Regions from separate parts of the Microbacterium sp. NPDC077663 genome, predicted to be linked through region 3. Evidence: predicted binding sites of a transcription regulator. Region 3 holds the regulator's gene; each other region holds the start of a gene.
What was found. The regulator HrcA, encoded in region 3, represses chaperone genes, less so after heat shock. The targets are predictions, from matches to a motif close to TTNGCACTCGNNNNNNNCGAGTGCNAA.

Region 1 (4,752 bases), on a different contig from region 3:
CCGCCGCCCGCCGCGCCCGCTGCGGATCAGCCCGCCGCCGTCGAACCGGCATCCTCCGACGTCGTGCTCGCGCCGACCGATTCGGTCCTCCCGGGCGCGCACCGCGGCGGGTTCCGTCGGGAGCTGACGCAGCCCCTCCCGGTGGCGCCGCCGCTCGCGGTGCACCCGGACCCCGCCGAGGTCGCCTCTCCCGATATCCGCTGGATCCCGCCGGCGCCCGCGCTGCCGCGCAGCGCCGGGTGGTCGCTGCTGTTCGGGTCGCTGGCGCTCGTACTGGCGTGCTTCGTCGGCTGGGGCTTCCCGGTCGGTCTTATCGGTGTCGTGCTGGCGGTCCTCGCTCTCCGGCGCCCGTGGGAGAAGCGCGAGACGGCGCTGTGGGGACTCGGGCTCAGCCTCGGATCGTTGGTCTACAGCGCCGGGTGGCTGTGGTGGGCGGCCATGCAGGGCGGCCTCGCGGGCTAGGTCACACCCGGTCGGCGAGGACCGCGACCCGCTTCGCGCCGCGACCCTCGCCCACACGCGTCAGGATGAGCGTCGCGGATGCGTCGCCGCGCAGCGCGAGCTTGCGCCGGAACTGCGCGGGGTCGACGTCGACACCCCGCTTCTTGATCTCGATCGTGCCGATCCCGCTCGCCTGCAGGGCCGCGTTGATCGCCGGGACCTTCATCGGCAGCACCTCCCGCACGCGGAACGATTGCACGAAGGGGTTCGTCAGCGCGGCATCCGAGGTCAGGTAGGCGATGCCGTCGGCCACCATCCCCGCCTGCAGCTCGCGCGCGACCTCGCCGATCAGGCGCGCACGGATGACGGCGCCCTCGGGTTCGTGCACGAACGTGCCGAGCTCCCGGACGGGCTCGTCGGGGGCATCGGCCGCGGCGGTGAGTTCGGCCGCGGCACCGCCCCGGAGCACGAGGGCGGAACGGGTCGCGCCCGGGCGCCGCAGCGCCCGCGACCACAGCACGAGCTCGACGGTCGACCCGTCGACGCTGATCCACTGCGCCTCGACGTCGTCGGGGATGAGGCCCCGGTCCAGCCCCGGTCCGAGCTTGATGCCCACCGGCATCCGCTCCGCGAGGGCGAAGGCCCAGTCGAGCGACGGCGACCAGTCCTCGGGGCGGGTGCGGCTGGTTTCGCTGTGACCCGCCGTCCGGCGGGCGGGGTCCAGCCACACCGCGTCCCAACCGTCGAGGTCCGTGTCCTCGGCGCGACCGTGCCGCACCGTGACGGCGTCGCCGAAGGGCGCGAGGTTGTACGCGGCGAGCGCGGCGGTGGTCTCGTCCGCGTCGACGGCGAGCACATCGAGTCCGATGCCGGCGAGGCCGAGCGCGTCGCCGCCGATTCCGCAGCCGAGGTCGGCGACGCGGGCGATCCCGGCATCGCGGAACCGACCGGCGTGGCGGGCGGCGATCTCGAGACGCGTCGCCTGCTCGAGCCCCGCGCGGGTGAAGAGCATCCGGTCGGCGAAGGGACCGAACTTCGCCTCCGCCCGCACGCGCAGGTGGGCTTGTCCGACGACGGCGGACACCAGGTCGGGGGAGTGGCCGGCGGCGCGCAGGCGCGAAACGGCGGAGGCGACCTCGGAGGTGGATGGCAGGGGCCCGACCTCGTCGATCAGCCGCAGTCCCTGGGGTGTCAGGAGGGCGGTGAGTTCGGCCTGTTCCATTCCGCAAGCCTAGGCGCCGCGGCATCCGTCATCCTGTTGGCACTCGCGTTGCATGAGTGCCAACCGCGCTCTAGACTTTCGTTAGCACTCTCGCAAGGCGAGTGCTGATGAGTCTTGTCGCAGGACCCCACCAGCAAGAAAGAGGTAGACCGTGTCGGTTTCCATCAAGCCGCTCGAAGACCGCATCGTCATCAAGCAGGTCGAGGCCGAGCAGACCACCGCGAGTGGCCTGGTCATCCCTGACACCGCCAAGGAGAAGCCCCAGGAGGGCGAGGTCGTGGCCGTCGGCCCCGGCCGCATCGATGACAACGGCAACCGCGTTCCGCTCGATGTCGCCGTCGGCGACCGCGTCCTGTACAGCAAGTACGGCGGCACCGAGGTGAAGTTCGGCGCTGACGAGTTCCTCGTCCTGTCGGCTCGCGACGTCCTGGCGGTCGTCGTCCGCTGACGCCCAGCGATCAGCAGAGGGCCCGGATGCGTCGGCATCCGGGCCCTCTCTCGTTGTCCGCCATGCCGATGGCAGGATCCGCACGGCGGTCGGCAGTCCGCGGGATGTGTGCGCTGTCATGACCGTCGTAGGCTTGTGCTCATGACACCCGAGCAGGCCGCGCGCGAGAAGTCCCTGGGCGCGATCTTCGTCTTCTCGGCTTACGTGCTGTGGGGCTTCCTGCCGCTGTACTTCGTCAGCCTCGCGCCGACGACGCCCTGGGAGGTCGTCGGCTGGCGCATCCTGTTGAGCCTGGTCTTCTGCGTCGCGCTGCTGGCGATCACGCGCGGATGGGGTCGGATGCGGGTCATCCTGCGCGATCGCCGTCTGATGCTCTGGACCGTGCTGGCGGGCCTGCTCATCTACGTCAACTGGCAGGTCTTCCTCATCGGCACCCTCACGGGTCACGTCGTCGAGACGAGCCTCGGCTACTTCATCAACCCGATCGCGACCGTCCTGCTCGGCGTCATCGTGCTCAAGGAACGCCTGCGCACCGCGCAGTGGGTCGCCGTCGGTATCGCCGGGGCGGCCGTCATCGTGATCATCGTCGCCGTCGGGCGCGTGCCGTGGATCGCCCTGGCCCTTGCGGCGAGCTTCGCGACCTACGGACTCGTCAAGAAGAAGATCGGCCAGTCAGTGGATGCCGTGAGCGGCCTCACGCTCGAATCCCTCTGGCTCGTGCCGATCGCCGTCCTCCAGCTCGTCCTGGTCGGCGTCACCTCCGGCCTGACGATGGGCCGGGAAGGCACCGGGCACACGGTGCTGCTCCTGCTGGCCGGTGCCGTCACCGCGATCCCTCTCCTCTTCTTCTCCGCCGGCGCTCGACGCACCTCGCTCACCGTCGTCGGCATCCTTCAGTTCGTCGCCCCGATCATGCAGTTCCTCACCGGTGTCCTGATCCTGGGGGAGCCCATGCCGTTCGAGCGATGGATCGGGTTCGGCCTCGTCTGGGTCGCCGTGGCGGTCTTCACGGTGGACTCCCTCGTGTCCTCACGACGCAGCCGGACGGGGGCGCAGACGGTCGTCCCCGACCCGGTCTGAGCTGACCGATGCCGCTTTTCGCGGCCATTATGGGAGCGTGCCCACCTCGTTACACATCGTTAACGAACGGCAACATTGAGGAGACGAGCGCGCCGCTAGGTTGAACACACCGGGCTGGTCCCGAACTGACCCGTGTCACCACAGCAAGGAGCACAATGAGCGTTCTCTCCCGTTCGCGTTCCGCAAAGGTCATGGGCGCCATCGCCCTGATCGGTGCGAGCGCAATGGTCCTGGCCGGCTGCGCCGGTTCCTCGACCCCCACTGCCTCCGGCGGCGCTTCCGAAGAGCCCGCCGGTTTCGACTTCCCGGTCAACTGCGACGAGGCCGAACCGGCTTCGTACACCCCGGAGTACACCTCGACCTCCGAGGGTCCGGCCACCGACCTCGAGTACACGATCGGAACGGCCCTCCCCGTCACCGGTAACCTCGCCTTCCTCGGCCCGCCCGAGATCGCCGGCACCGAGCTCGCCGCAGCCGATGTGAACGAAGCCGCCAAGGGTGTGACGATCAACCTCGAGCAGGGCGACTCCGGCGACACCGACAACAAGGCGTACGAGACCGAGATCCCCCGCCTGCTGAACGCCGGCGCGACCGCGATCATCGGTGCCGCATCGTCCGGTACGTCGCTGCAGTTCATCGACCAGGTCATCGCGGCCGACGCCATCCAGTTCTCGCCGGCCAACACGTCCGCGGCCTTCACCGGCTACGAGGACAACGGTCTCTACTGGCGCACGGCTCCGTCCGACACCCTGCAGGGCGAGGTGCTCGGCAACCTGATCGCGAACGACGGCGCCGAGACCCTCGGCCTGATCATCCTCAACGACTCGTACGGCACGGGCCTCGCCTGCTTCACCAAGGCGGCGTTCGAGAGCGCCGGTGGTGAGGTCGTCTCGGCCGCCCTGTACAACACGGGCGACACGAACTTCTCGGCCCAGGTAGAGGACGTGCTGGCCGCTGACCCCGACGCGATCGCGCTGATCACGTTCGAAGAGGTCAAGACGATCATCCCCGAGCTCGTCGGTGCCGACTTCCCGTCGGACAAGATGTACCTCGTGGACGGCAACCTGGCCAACTTCGGTGACGAGTTCCCCGAGGGCACCATGGAAGGCGCCAAGGGCACCTACCCGGCCGTCGACCCCGACAGCATCACGGCGTTCCGTGACACGCTGCAGTCGTTCTGGACGGGCGAGGGTAACCCCGAGCTCGCCGACTTCACCTACGCTCCGGAGTCCTACGACGCGGTCATCCTGCTCGCGCTCGCGGCGCTCGAGGCCGGCTCGGCGGAAGGCCCCGACGTGGCTGCGCACCTGCAGAACGTGTCGGGCACCAACGGCGGCACGAAGTGCACGACGTACGAGGAGTGCGCGGACATCATCATCTCGGGTGAGGTCGCGGACTACGACGGCGTCTCGGGTGCGATCAAGTTCAACGAGGTCGGCGACCCGACCGAGGCGACGATCGGCATCTTCCAGTACGACGCGGACAACAACAACTCGTTCCTCAGCATCGGCTGATCGACGATCCCAGGTGCGGCCCCGGTCTTCGGACCGGGGCCGCTCTC
Region 2 (4,752 bases), on a different contig from region 3:
CGCCTCAGTCGGCGCGGCCGACCGTACTGTCGAGGAAGGCGTGGATCGTCGCGTGGAGTGCTGCGGTGGCCGCCGCGTCGATCGTGCCCGCGTGACCGCCTTCGACGGGCTCGAGGTAGTGCACCTCGGCATCCGTCTCGTCCGCCATGCGGGCGGCCATCTTGCGCGCCTGCACGGGTCCCACCCGATCGTCGCTGGCCGCGGCGTAGATGAGGGATGCCGGGTACCGCCGCCCGGGCTCGATCAGGTGGTACGGCGAGAACGTCTTCACGAACTCCCAGTCGGCCGGGTCGTCGGGGTCGCCGTACTCGGCGATCCAGCTGGCGCCGGCGGACAGGCGCGTGTAGCGACGCATGTCGAGGAGCGGGACGCCGCAGACGATCGCGCCGAAGTCGTCGGGGTACTGCGTCAGCATGTTGCCCACGAGCAGACCGCCGTTGCTGCGCCCGTGGCAGGCGATGCGGTCGGGGGTGGAGACGCCGCGGGCGACGAGGTCGCGCGCGACGGCGGCGAAGTCCTCGTAGGCGCGGTGCCGGTTCTCGCGGAGTGCGGCGAGATGCCACTCCGGCCCGAACTCGCCGCCGCCACGGATGTTCGCGACGACGTAGACGCTGCCTCGCTCCAGCCAGGCCGGTCCCACGATCGTCGGGTACTCGGGGGTCAGGGCGTGCTCGAAGCCGCCGTAGCCGTTCATCAGCACGGGCAGTGCGCCGGCGCGCTCGCGGGGGCCGACCTCGAAGTACGGCACGCGGGTGCCGTCGGCCGACGTCGCCCAGTGCTGCTGGGCGACGAGCCCGGTCGTGTCGAAGGTCGCGCGGCTGCGATCGACCACTCGCGGCGCGGCGCCCGGATCGAGCACGAGGAGGGTCGGCGGGGTGAGGAACCCGCGCGCGACCACCCAGATCTGATCGTCCTCGTCGTCGTCGGCGGTCGCGACGTTCGCGCTGAAGAGGTCATCGTCGCCGAGGCCCAGGTCGAGATCGTCGCCCATCAGCGTCGCGGGGTCGAGCGACACCAGCCGGCTCTGCACGCGGTCGAGCACGGTCAGGACGAGCCGGGTCTTCGTCCACGTCCAGGACTCGAGGACGGCGGTGTCGGTGGGGGTGAAGGCCACCCGCAGGTCGGACCCGTCGCCGCTCGTCACGGTTTCGACCGGTTCCAGCAGCAGGGTGCCCGACGGATGCGTCGTGTCGCCGATGCGCCATGGTGTGGTGGTGCGCACGGCGATGACTTCGCCGTGCACGTCGGCGTGGGCGTCCTGCGGGACGGCGATCAGGCGCGGTTCGCCGCCGGCCCAGACCCATGACTCGGAGTGGAAGAAGTCGTGCGCGACGACGACGATCGGTGTCGCCGTGCCCGCGGTGCGGTCGACGTGCACGAACACCCCGACGTCGGAGGACGAGCCCGTGACGATCGGGGACGCGTCGTCGAGGCGCTCGCCGCGACGCCAGGCGCGGGCGCTGATCGGGTACCCCGAGTCCGTCATACCGCCGCCGTGCAGTGCCGTCGCGACGAGCAGGGTGTCGCGATCGATCCACGAGACGCGATGCTTGTCGGCGCCGAGGGTGAAGGGGGTCTCCTCGACGAACCGCCGGGACTCCAGGTCGAACTCGCGCACGACGGCGGCGTCACCGCCGTCGGGGCTGAGGCGCACCAGTGCGCGCCCGCTGCCGACGGGCCCGTGGGTCGCGCCGGCGAACGCCCATGACCGGCCTTCGTCGCGCCCCAGCGCGTCGATGTCGAGGAGCACCTCCCAGACGGGGGAGCCGTCCGCGAAGTCGGCGAGCGGGGTCCGGCGCCAGAGACCGCGCGGGTTGTCGGCATCCCGCCACAGGTCGTACATGAGGTCGCCGTGACGACTCGGTACGACGAGTCGATCGGGGTCCTGCAGGATGCCGGTGAGCCGGCTCTCGAGCGCGTCCCGGGTGGCGCCCGCGTAGGCGGCTTCGGTCTCCGCCGTCCGTTCGGCGGCCCAGGCGAGGGCCTCGGCGCCGTCGATCTGCTCCAGCCAGAGGAAGGGGTCGGCGGGTTCGGGGGCGGTCTCGGCAGCGCTCATCACGTCAGCCTACGGGCACGCTTCGACCGGTCGTTCGCCCTGCGAGAACCGTTGGCACTCGACATGCCAGAGTGCTAATCTTTTCTTACTTGAGCCGCGAAGGCTCAACTTTGAGACCACATGAACAAAGGAGAGAATCATGGCGACCTACGACCCGTTCCGTGACATCGACCGCCTGGCGTCGACGCTCTTCGACACGCGCCGCGGCCCGCGACGGATGCCGATGGATCTGTACCGCGACGGTGACCACTACGTCCTCAACGCGGACCTCCCCGGCATCGACCCGGGTTCGGTCGACATCGACGTCGACGGCCAGCTGCTGACGATCCGGGCGGAGCGCACGCTCTCGTCGGGCGAGGGTGTCAAGTGGATCACGCGCGAGCGCGAGACCGCGAGCTTCCTCCGCCAGCTGAACCTCGGCCAGGGCATCGACACCGACGCGATCACCGCGACCTACAACAACGGCGTCCTGACCGTCACCATCCCGGTGAGCGAGAAGGCCAAGCCGCGCAAGGTCGAGGTCGTCGCCAACGGTTCGGCGCCGACCGTCGCTGCCCGCGAGAGCGAGCCGCAGCCGATCGACCAGTGATCCCGGCGCCGTCACGGCGATGAGATGACGATCGCCCCGCACCCCGTCTCGGGTGCGGGGCGATCGTCGTTCCGTCAGACGCCGCGCAGGCGTGCGGTGAGCTTCTCGAGCTGTGCGAGTTCGTCGTCGGTGAGCACCGACATCCGCTCGGCGATCGTGCGCCCGTGCGTCGTCGCGAGTCGGCGGAACATCGTCGCGCCCTTCTCGGTCGCGCGCAGCAGAGCCCCCCGGCCGTCCTGCGGGTCGGGGCACTTGGAGATGAGCCCGCGCGCGACCATCCGGTCGACGAGCCGCGAGACGCTCGGCTGACTGATCAACATGTTCGCCGTCACGTCGCGCAGCCGGGCCGTGTGCTCAGCGCACCGCGTCACCGTGAGGAGGACGTCGTACTCGGCGCTCGAGAGATGCTCGTCGTCGAAGTCCTGGGAGATCTCCGCCAAGACCTCGTGCTGCGCGCGGAAGAGGCTCTCCCACGCGGCGATGGCGAGGCGGCGGTCGGTCATGGCGTCAACTGTAGCGTCGCTCATAGGGTTGACCGCGTGCAGCCTTGGTCCCGTCGTCTCGCCCGTGCTGGAGCCGTCGTCGCCGTCGTCCTCGGCGTCCTGATCGGGGCGCCGCAGGCGGCGAACGCCGACGTCGAGGACTTCTCATTCGACAGTCTCGACGTCGACTACACCCTCACTCGCGCCGACGACGGCACGAGTCGGATGCAGGTCGTCGAGCGGTTCGTGGCGGTGTTCCCCGAGACCGATCAGAACCGCGGCATCCGACGTGTCATCCCGGGTGAGTACGACGGTCAGCCGTTGCGGCCGAGCTTCGAGTCGGCGGTGGACGCGAGCGGCGACCCGTGGGAGGTCGTCGAGACGGACGAGGGTGAGGACGGATTGGTCGTGACCGCGCGATCCGAGGACTACGTCCACGGCCGCCAGACCTTCGTCCTCACCTACGCGCTCGACAACGTGACGCGCGAGTTCCCCGACACGGGACTCGAGCTCTACTGGGACGTGAACGGGTTCGACTCGGCGCAGTCGTTCGGTGAGGTGACCGCGAGGCTGCACCTCGGTGGCGAGATCGCGGATGCCGTGGGTGCGCTCGCGTGCTACGCCGGGCCGTTCGGCGCCGAGACGCCGTGCGACGGCATCAACGTCGACACGTCCGGCTCGAGTGCGACGGTTGTCGCGCGGCAGGCCGGGCTGGGTCCGCATGAATCGCTGACCTTCGCGGTCGGCTTCGCCGACGGCACCTTCGAACCGCTCGACACCTCTTACCTCGGCACGCTGCTCGGCTGGGGCCACGCGGCTGCCGGTGCGGGTCTGGTCGGGGTCGCGGGCTGGGCGCTGTGGCTGCGCCGCCGCCACCTCTCCGACGGCGCCGGCAGGCCGACGGTGATCGCGGAATCGCAACCGCCCGCGGGGGTCGATGCGCTGCACGCGGCGGTGCTGCTGCAGAAGACCGGCAAGGCCATCCCCGCCGAGGTGCTCGAGCAGGCGATCGTCGGATCCATCCGCATCACCGAGGGGGAGAAGCCCCGATGGGGGTCCGCGAAGCTCGTCGCCGAACTGGTCGACGCCTCACGCGCCGACGCCGATGGCCGGGCGCTCCTGCAGGGACTGTTCCCCGACGGCAAGGCGGGGGATCGTTTCGAGTTCGGCACCTCCGACACGCGGCTCTCCGCGACAGCGCAGCGCATTCTGAAGGAGGCCGAGTCGGCCCTGCGCGATCGCGGCTGGCGGCGCGACGTCCCCGCGTGGGTGCGCGCGGTGCCGGTTCTCGTCGCCGCCCTGCTCGTGGCCGTGGTCGTCGTCGCGACGATCGTGCTGACCGATCGGGCGGTCGATCCGCTGTGGCCGTTCATCGGACTCTTCGGCGGGATCGTCGTCTTCATCGCGGTGATCGGGATGATCGCCCGCAAGCCGCTCACGGAGAGCGGTGCAGAGGTGCGGGACCATCTCGCGGGGCTGCGTCAGTTCATCGAATGGGCGGAGGCCGACCGCATCCGGATGCTGCAATCACCTGGAGGTGCGGAGCGCCGCCCCATCGACACGGGCGATCCTCGCGTGATGCTCGACCTGTACGAGCGACTGCTGCCCTACGCGGTCGTGTTCGG
Region 3 (4,752 bases):
CCCGGGGATCTGGCGCGGATGCTCGATGGCGTCCGGGGTGCCTTCGGGCTGGCCGACGGCGCCGAGGTGACAGTCGAGGCGAACCCCGACACGATGACGGATGCCGTCGCCGACATCCTCGCCGCAGCGGGCGTCACGCGCCTGTCGATCGGCATGCAGTCCGCCGTCCCGCACGTCCTCGCCGCCCTCGACCGGACCCACGACCCCGCGAACATCGCGACGGCCGTCGCCGCGGCCCGGAAGGCCGGTCTGGCGGTGAGCCTCGATCTCATCTACGGCGCGCCGGGGGAGTCGCTCGGGGACTGGCGGACCTCGCTCGAGACCGCGACGGCGCTCGCGCCCGATCACGTCTCCGCGTACGCGCTCATCGTCGAGGACGGCACGAAACTCGAGCGTCAGATCCGTCGCGGCGAGGTGGCTGCACCCGACGACGATCTGCAGGCCGACATGTACGAGCTGGCCGACGAGATGCTCGCCGCGGCGGGCTACGAGTGGTACGAGGTCTCGAACTGGACGACCGGCCGCGCCCAGCGCTCGCGGCACAACCTCTCGTACTGGCGCGGTCAGGACTGGTGGGGCTACGGCCCCGGCGCCCACAGCCATGTCGGCGGACTCCGGTGGTGGAACGTGAAGCATCCTGCGGCGTACGCCCAACGCCTCGCCGCGGGGCAGTCGCCGGCCGCGGGCCGGGAACGGCCGGATGCCGAGGCCCGCCGCCTCGAGGACATCCTGCTGCGCTCGCGCATCGCCGACGGCGTCGCGGTCGACGAGGCGACGGTCGCCGGGCGGCGGAATGTGGCATCCCTCATCGCCGACGGACTCGTCGACGGCGCCGCGGCGGTGCGCGGCACGGTCGTCCTGACCCGGCGCGGAAGGCTCCTCGCCGACGCCGTCGTCCGCGCGCTGACCGAGTGATCCGAGCACATCGCTCCGCGCGCGGTAGAATTGGCACTCCAAGATCGAGAGTGCCAGCGGAGGAGGGGTGATGGTCTCGGAACGCGGTCTGCAGGTGTTGCGCGCGATCGTCCAGGACTACGTCGACACGCGTGAGCCCGTCGGGAGCAAGGCGATCGTCGATCGCCACCAGTTCGGGGTGTCCGCCGCCACGATCCGCAACGACATGGCGCTGCTCGAGGACGAGGAGCTCATCACCGCCCCCCACACCTCGTCAGGCCGTGTGCCTACGGACAAGGGTTATCGGGTCTTCGTCGACCACCTCGCCGAGGTCCGTCCGCTGACGTCCGCGCAACGCTCCGCCATCGGCGCCTTCCTCGAAGACACCGGCGATCTGGACGATCTCCTGGTGCGCACCGTCCGCACGCTCACCCGCCTCACCGGTCAGGTCGCGATCGTGCAGTACCCCTCGTTCGCCAGGGCGAACGTCTCGCACGTCGAGGTCGTTCACCTCGGCGGCACCCGTGTCGTCATCATCGTCGTGACCGATACCGGACGTGTCTCGCAGCGCGTCGCCTTCCTCGCAACCGAGCCGACCGCCGACGAGGCCCAGCAGCTCAAGCTCGCGATGGCTGCGCTGCTGACCGGTAAGAGCGTGCGCGACGGTGCGGCCGCGATCGCCCGCATCCTCGAGGACGAGGCTCCCGCGCCGCGCGAGGAGAACCGTCGGATCGTCCTGCGGGCGATCGGCGAGGAACTGGACGAGTTTCGTTCCGATCGCATGGTCATGGCCGGTTCGGCGACCCTCGCCCGCCGCGAGGCCGACTTCCGCGGCAGCATCTACCCCCTGCTGGAGGCGATCGAGGAGCAGGTCACGCTCCTGCGCCTCATGGGCGAGATGGTCGCGGACGATCGGGGACTGGCGACCAGCATCGGCCGCGAGAACGAGCCGTTCGGGCTGGCCGAGGCATCCGTCGTCGCGGGCGACTACGACGCCGGCGGATCGCAGGCGCGCATCGGAGTCCTGGGGCCGACCCGCATGGACTATCCCACCAATCTCGCGGCGGTCCGTGCCGTCGCGCACTATCTGACGCGTCTGCTCGAAGAAGACGAGACGTCGCGCTGAACGAATCGGCCGTCGGGCCGGAGAGGTGATTGTGGCTGACCACTACGAGGTCCTGGGTGTCGCGCGCGACGCGAGCCCGGATGAGATCAAGAAGGCATACCGCCGACTGGCGCGCCAGCTCCACCCCGATGTCAACCCGGGTGAGGATGCGGCGGAGCGTTTCAAGCTCGTCACGCACGCGTACGACGTCCTGAGCGACCCGGATCAGCGCCAGCGCTACGACCTGGGGGGCGACGCGGGCGCCTTCGGCGGTTCGGGAGCGGGCTTCGGCGGCTTCAGCGACATCTTCGAGACGTTCTTCGGCGGGGGAGCGGGAGGGACCCGCGCGGGCCGTCCGCGGTCGCGCCGCGAGCGCGGTCAGGATGCGCTCGTTCGCGTTGACCTCACTCTCGGCGACGTCGTCTTCGGCGTCCACCGCGACATCGAGGTCGACACGGCGGTCCTGTGCGAGACCTGTCAGGGTTCGTGCTGCCAGCCCGGCACGCAGCCCGTCACCTGCGACATCTGCCACGGCTCGGGTCAGATCCAGCGGACCGTCCGGAGCCTGCTCGGCAACGTCGTCACGTCGCAGCCGTGCACGACCTGCCAGGGGTACGGCACGACCATCCCCTACCCCTGCTCCACGTGCCAGGGTCAGGGCCGTGTGCGCGCGCGCCGCACGGTGTCGATCGACATCCCCGCAGGCGTCGAGACCGGGCTCCGGCTGCAGCTGCCCGGCTCGGGCGAGGTCGGCCCCGCGGGCGGCCCGAACGGCGACCTGTACCTCGAGGTCACCGTCGCTGCGCACGACGTCTTCAGCCGCGACGGCGACGACCTGCTCGCGACCCTCGAGGTGTCGATGATCGACGCGATCCTCGGCACCAGCGTCACGATCGACTCGCTCGACGGACCGGTCGACCTCGAGATCCGTCAGGGTGTGCAGGCCGGCGACGAGCTCACTATCCGGGGCCGCGGGATCACCCCGCTCCGCGGCGAGCAGCGCGGTGACCTCCGCGTGGGCGTGCAGGTCGTGACGCCCTCTCATCTCGACCCGAAGTCGCGCGCACTCGTCCAGGAGCTCGCCAAGCGCACCCGTCCCGCACCGCCGCACCTGGCCGAATTCCACCCCGGGCTGTTCTCCAAGCTCCGCGGCAAGTTCAAGCGCTGACCGTGGCCCTGCACTTCCTGACCGAGGATGCCGCCGCCGCCCGCCCGGGCGATGTCGTGCAACTGACGGGCGCCGAGGCGCATCACGCCGCTGCGGTCCGTCGCATCCGGGTCGGGGAGGGAGTGACCGTCGGCGACGGCCGGGGTCTCTGGCTCACCGGCACGGTCGCGTCGGTCGCGCCGAAGGAGGTCGTGGTCGAGGTGGCGCAGCGCGAAGAGCATCCCGAGCCGTCTCCGCGCACGGTTCTCGTCCAGGCTCTCGCCAAGGGCGATCGCGATGAGCTCGCCGTGCAGGCGGCGACCGAGCTGGGTGTCGACGCCATCTTCCCCTGGCAGGCCGCCCGATCCGTCTCGCGTTGGGACGGCGCGAAGGTCGCGAAGGGCGTCGCGCGCTGGGAGACCATCGCCCGCGAGGCGGCCAAGCAGGCGCACCGCCCGTGGCTGCCGGGGGTCGCCGAGCCGGTGACGACGCGGCAGCTCGTCGCACACGCCGGATCGGCTCGGATGCTGGTGCTCGAGCCGACGGCATCCGCTGCACTCTCGAGCGTCGAGCTCGATGCGACCGACACCCGGGACGTGCTCCTCGTCGTGGGACCGGAGGGCGGCATCGCGCCGGACGAGCTCGAGCTCCTGCGTGGCGCGGGTGCGACGCTCGTGCGACTCGGCGACACGGTGCTGCGCACCTCGACCGCCGGTCCCGCAGCGCTCGCGCTCGTGAACCGGGCACTCGCGCGCTGGTGAGTCGGCACCGGCCGACGCAGGATGCCGCTGACTAGACTGGAGGGATGAGCGAGCCGTCGGTGTTCACCCGCATCCTCCGGGGTGAGATCCCCTCCGAGATCGTCGCGGAGACCGAGAACGTGTTCGCCATCCGCGACATCTCCCCGCAGGCTCCCGTGCACCTGCTCGTCATCCCGAAGAGCGAGGGATTCCGCGACGTCGTGGAGCTCGCGGCAGGTGACCCCGCCTTGCTCGCCGAGATGGTGGGGCTCGCGAACAGTCTCGCGGCCGAGCACGCCGACGGCGATTTCCGCCTGATCTTCAACACCGGCCCGGGAGCGGGTCAGACCGTCTCCCACGTCCACGCCCACGTGCTGGGCGGCGGGCTCAGCGAAGGGAGCCTCGGTGGCTGACAGCACCGAACCCACCGTCGACCGCATCTACGCGGACGGCGTCGCGATGGTGCAGCTGCTGGGTCCTCAGGACCGTCTGCTGCGCACCGTCGAACGAGAGCACCCGGACGTGCAGGTCCACGTCCGGGGCAACGAGATCACCCTCACGGGTGAGGCGGCCGCGGTCGGCCGTGCGCGGGAGCTCGTCGACGAGCTGATCGGCATGGCGCGGGCCGGGCAGGGTCTCGACCCGAGTGACGTCACACAGTCGAACCGCATCCTGCGCGAGAACGGCGGGATGCGTCCGTCCGAGGTGCTCGGTGAGGCGATCCTGTCCTCGCGCGGCAAGGTCATCCGCCCGAAGACGCTCGGGCAGAAGGAGTACGTCGACGCGATCGAGGAGAACACGATCGTCTTCGGCATCGGCCCCGCCGGTACCGGCAAGACCTATCTCGCCATGGCGAAGGCCGTTCA

Region 1: groES (co-chaperone GroES) is a predicted target of HrcA. The motif match lies at 1,700-1,726, and genes of this name have one in related genera.
Region 2: ACIGEP_RS15435 (Hsp20/alpha crystallin family protein) is a predicted target of HrcA. The motif match lies at 2,108-2,134, and genes of this name have one in related genera.

What each region holds. Positions count from the first base shown of each region.
Region 1 covers NZ_JBITVE010000002.1:6,633-11,384, reverse strand. Annotated here, with positions in the region: gene ACIGEP_RS07635 (hypothetical protein) at 1-462, shown strand, start outside; gene ACIGEP_RS07630 (SAM-dependent methyltransferase) at 464-1,663, opposite strand; gene groES (co-chaperone GroES) at 1,815-2,111, shown strand; gene rarD (EamA family transporter RarD) at 2,253-3,191, shown strand; gene ACIGEP_RS07615 (ABC transporter substrate-binding protein) at 3,347-4,705, shown strand.
Region 2 covers NZ_JBITVE010000003.1:579,952-584,703, reverse strand. Annotated here, with positions in the region: gene ACIGEP_RS15440 (prolyl oligopeptidase family protein) at 5-2,056, opposite strand; gene ACIGEP_RS15435 (Hsp20/alpha crystallin family protein) at 2,196-2,645, shown strand; gene ACIGEP_RS15430 (MarR family winged helix-turn-helix transcriptional regulator) at 2,720-3,148, opposite strand; gene ACIGEP_RS15425 (DUF2207 family protein) at 3,185-4,752, shown strand, end outside.
Region 3 covers NZ_JBITVE010000001.1:1,181,192-1,185,943, reverse strand. Annotated here, with positions in the region: gene hemW (radical SAM family heme chaperone HemW) at 1-915, shown strand, start outside; gene hrcA (heat-inducible transcriptional repressor HrcA) at 986-2,020, shown strand; gene dnaJ (molecular chaperone DnaJ) at 2,052-3,167, shown strand; gene ACIGEP_RS05805 (16S rRNA (uracil(1498)-N(3))-methyltransferase) at 3,170-3,907, shown strand; gene ACIGEP_RS05800 (HIT domain-containing protein) at 3,952-4,299, shown strand; gene ACIGEP_RS05795 (PhoH family protein) at 4,346-4,752, shown strand, end outside.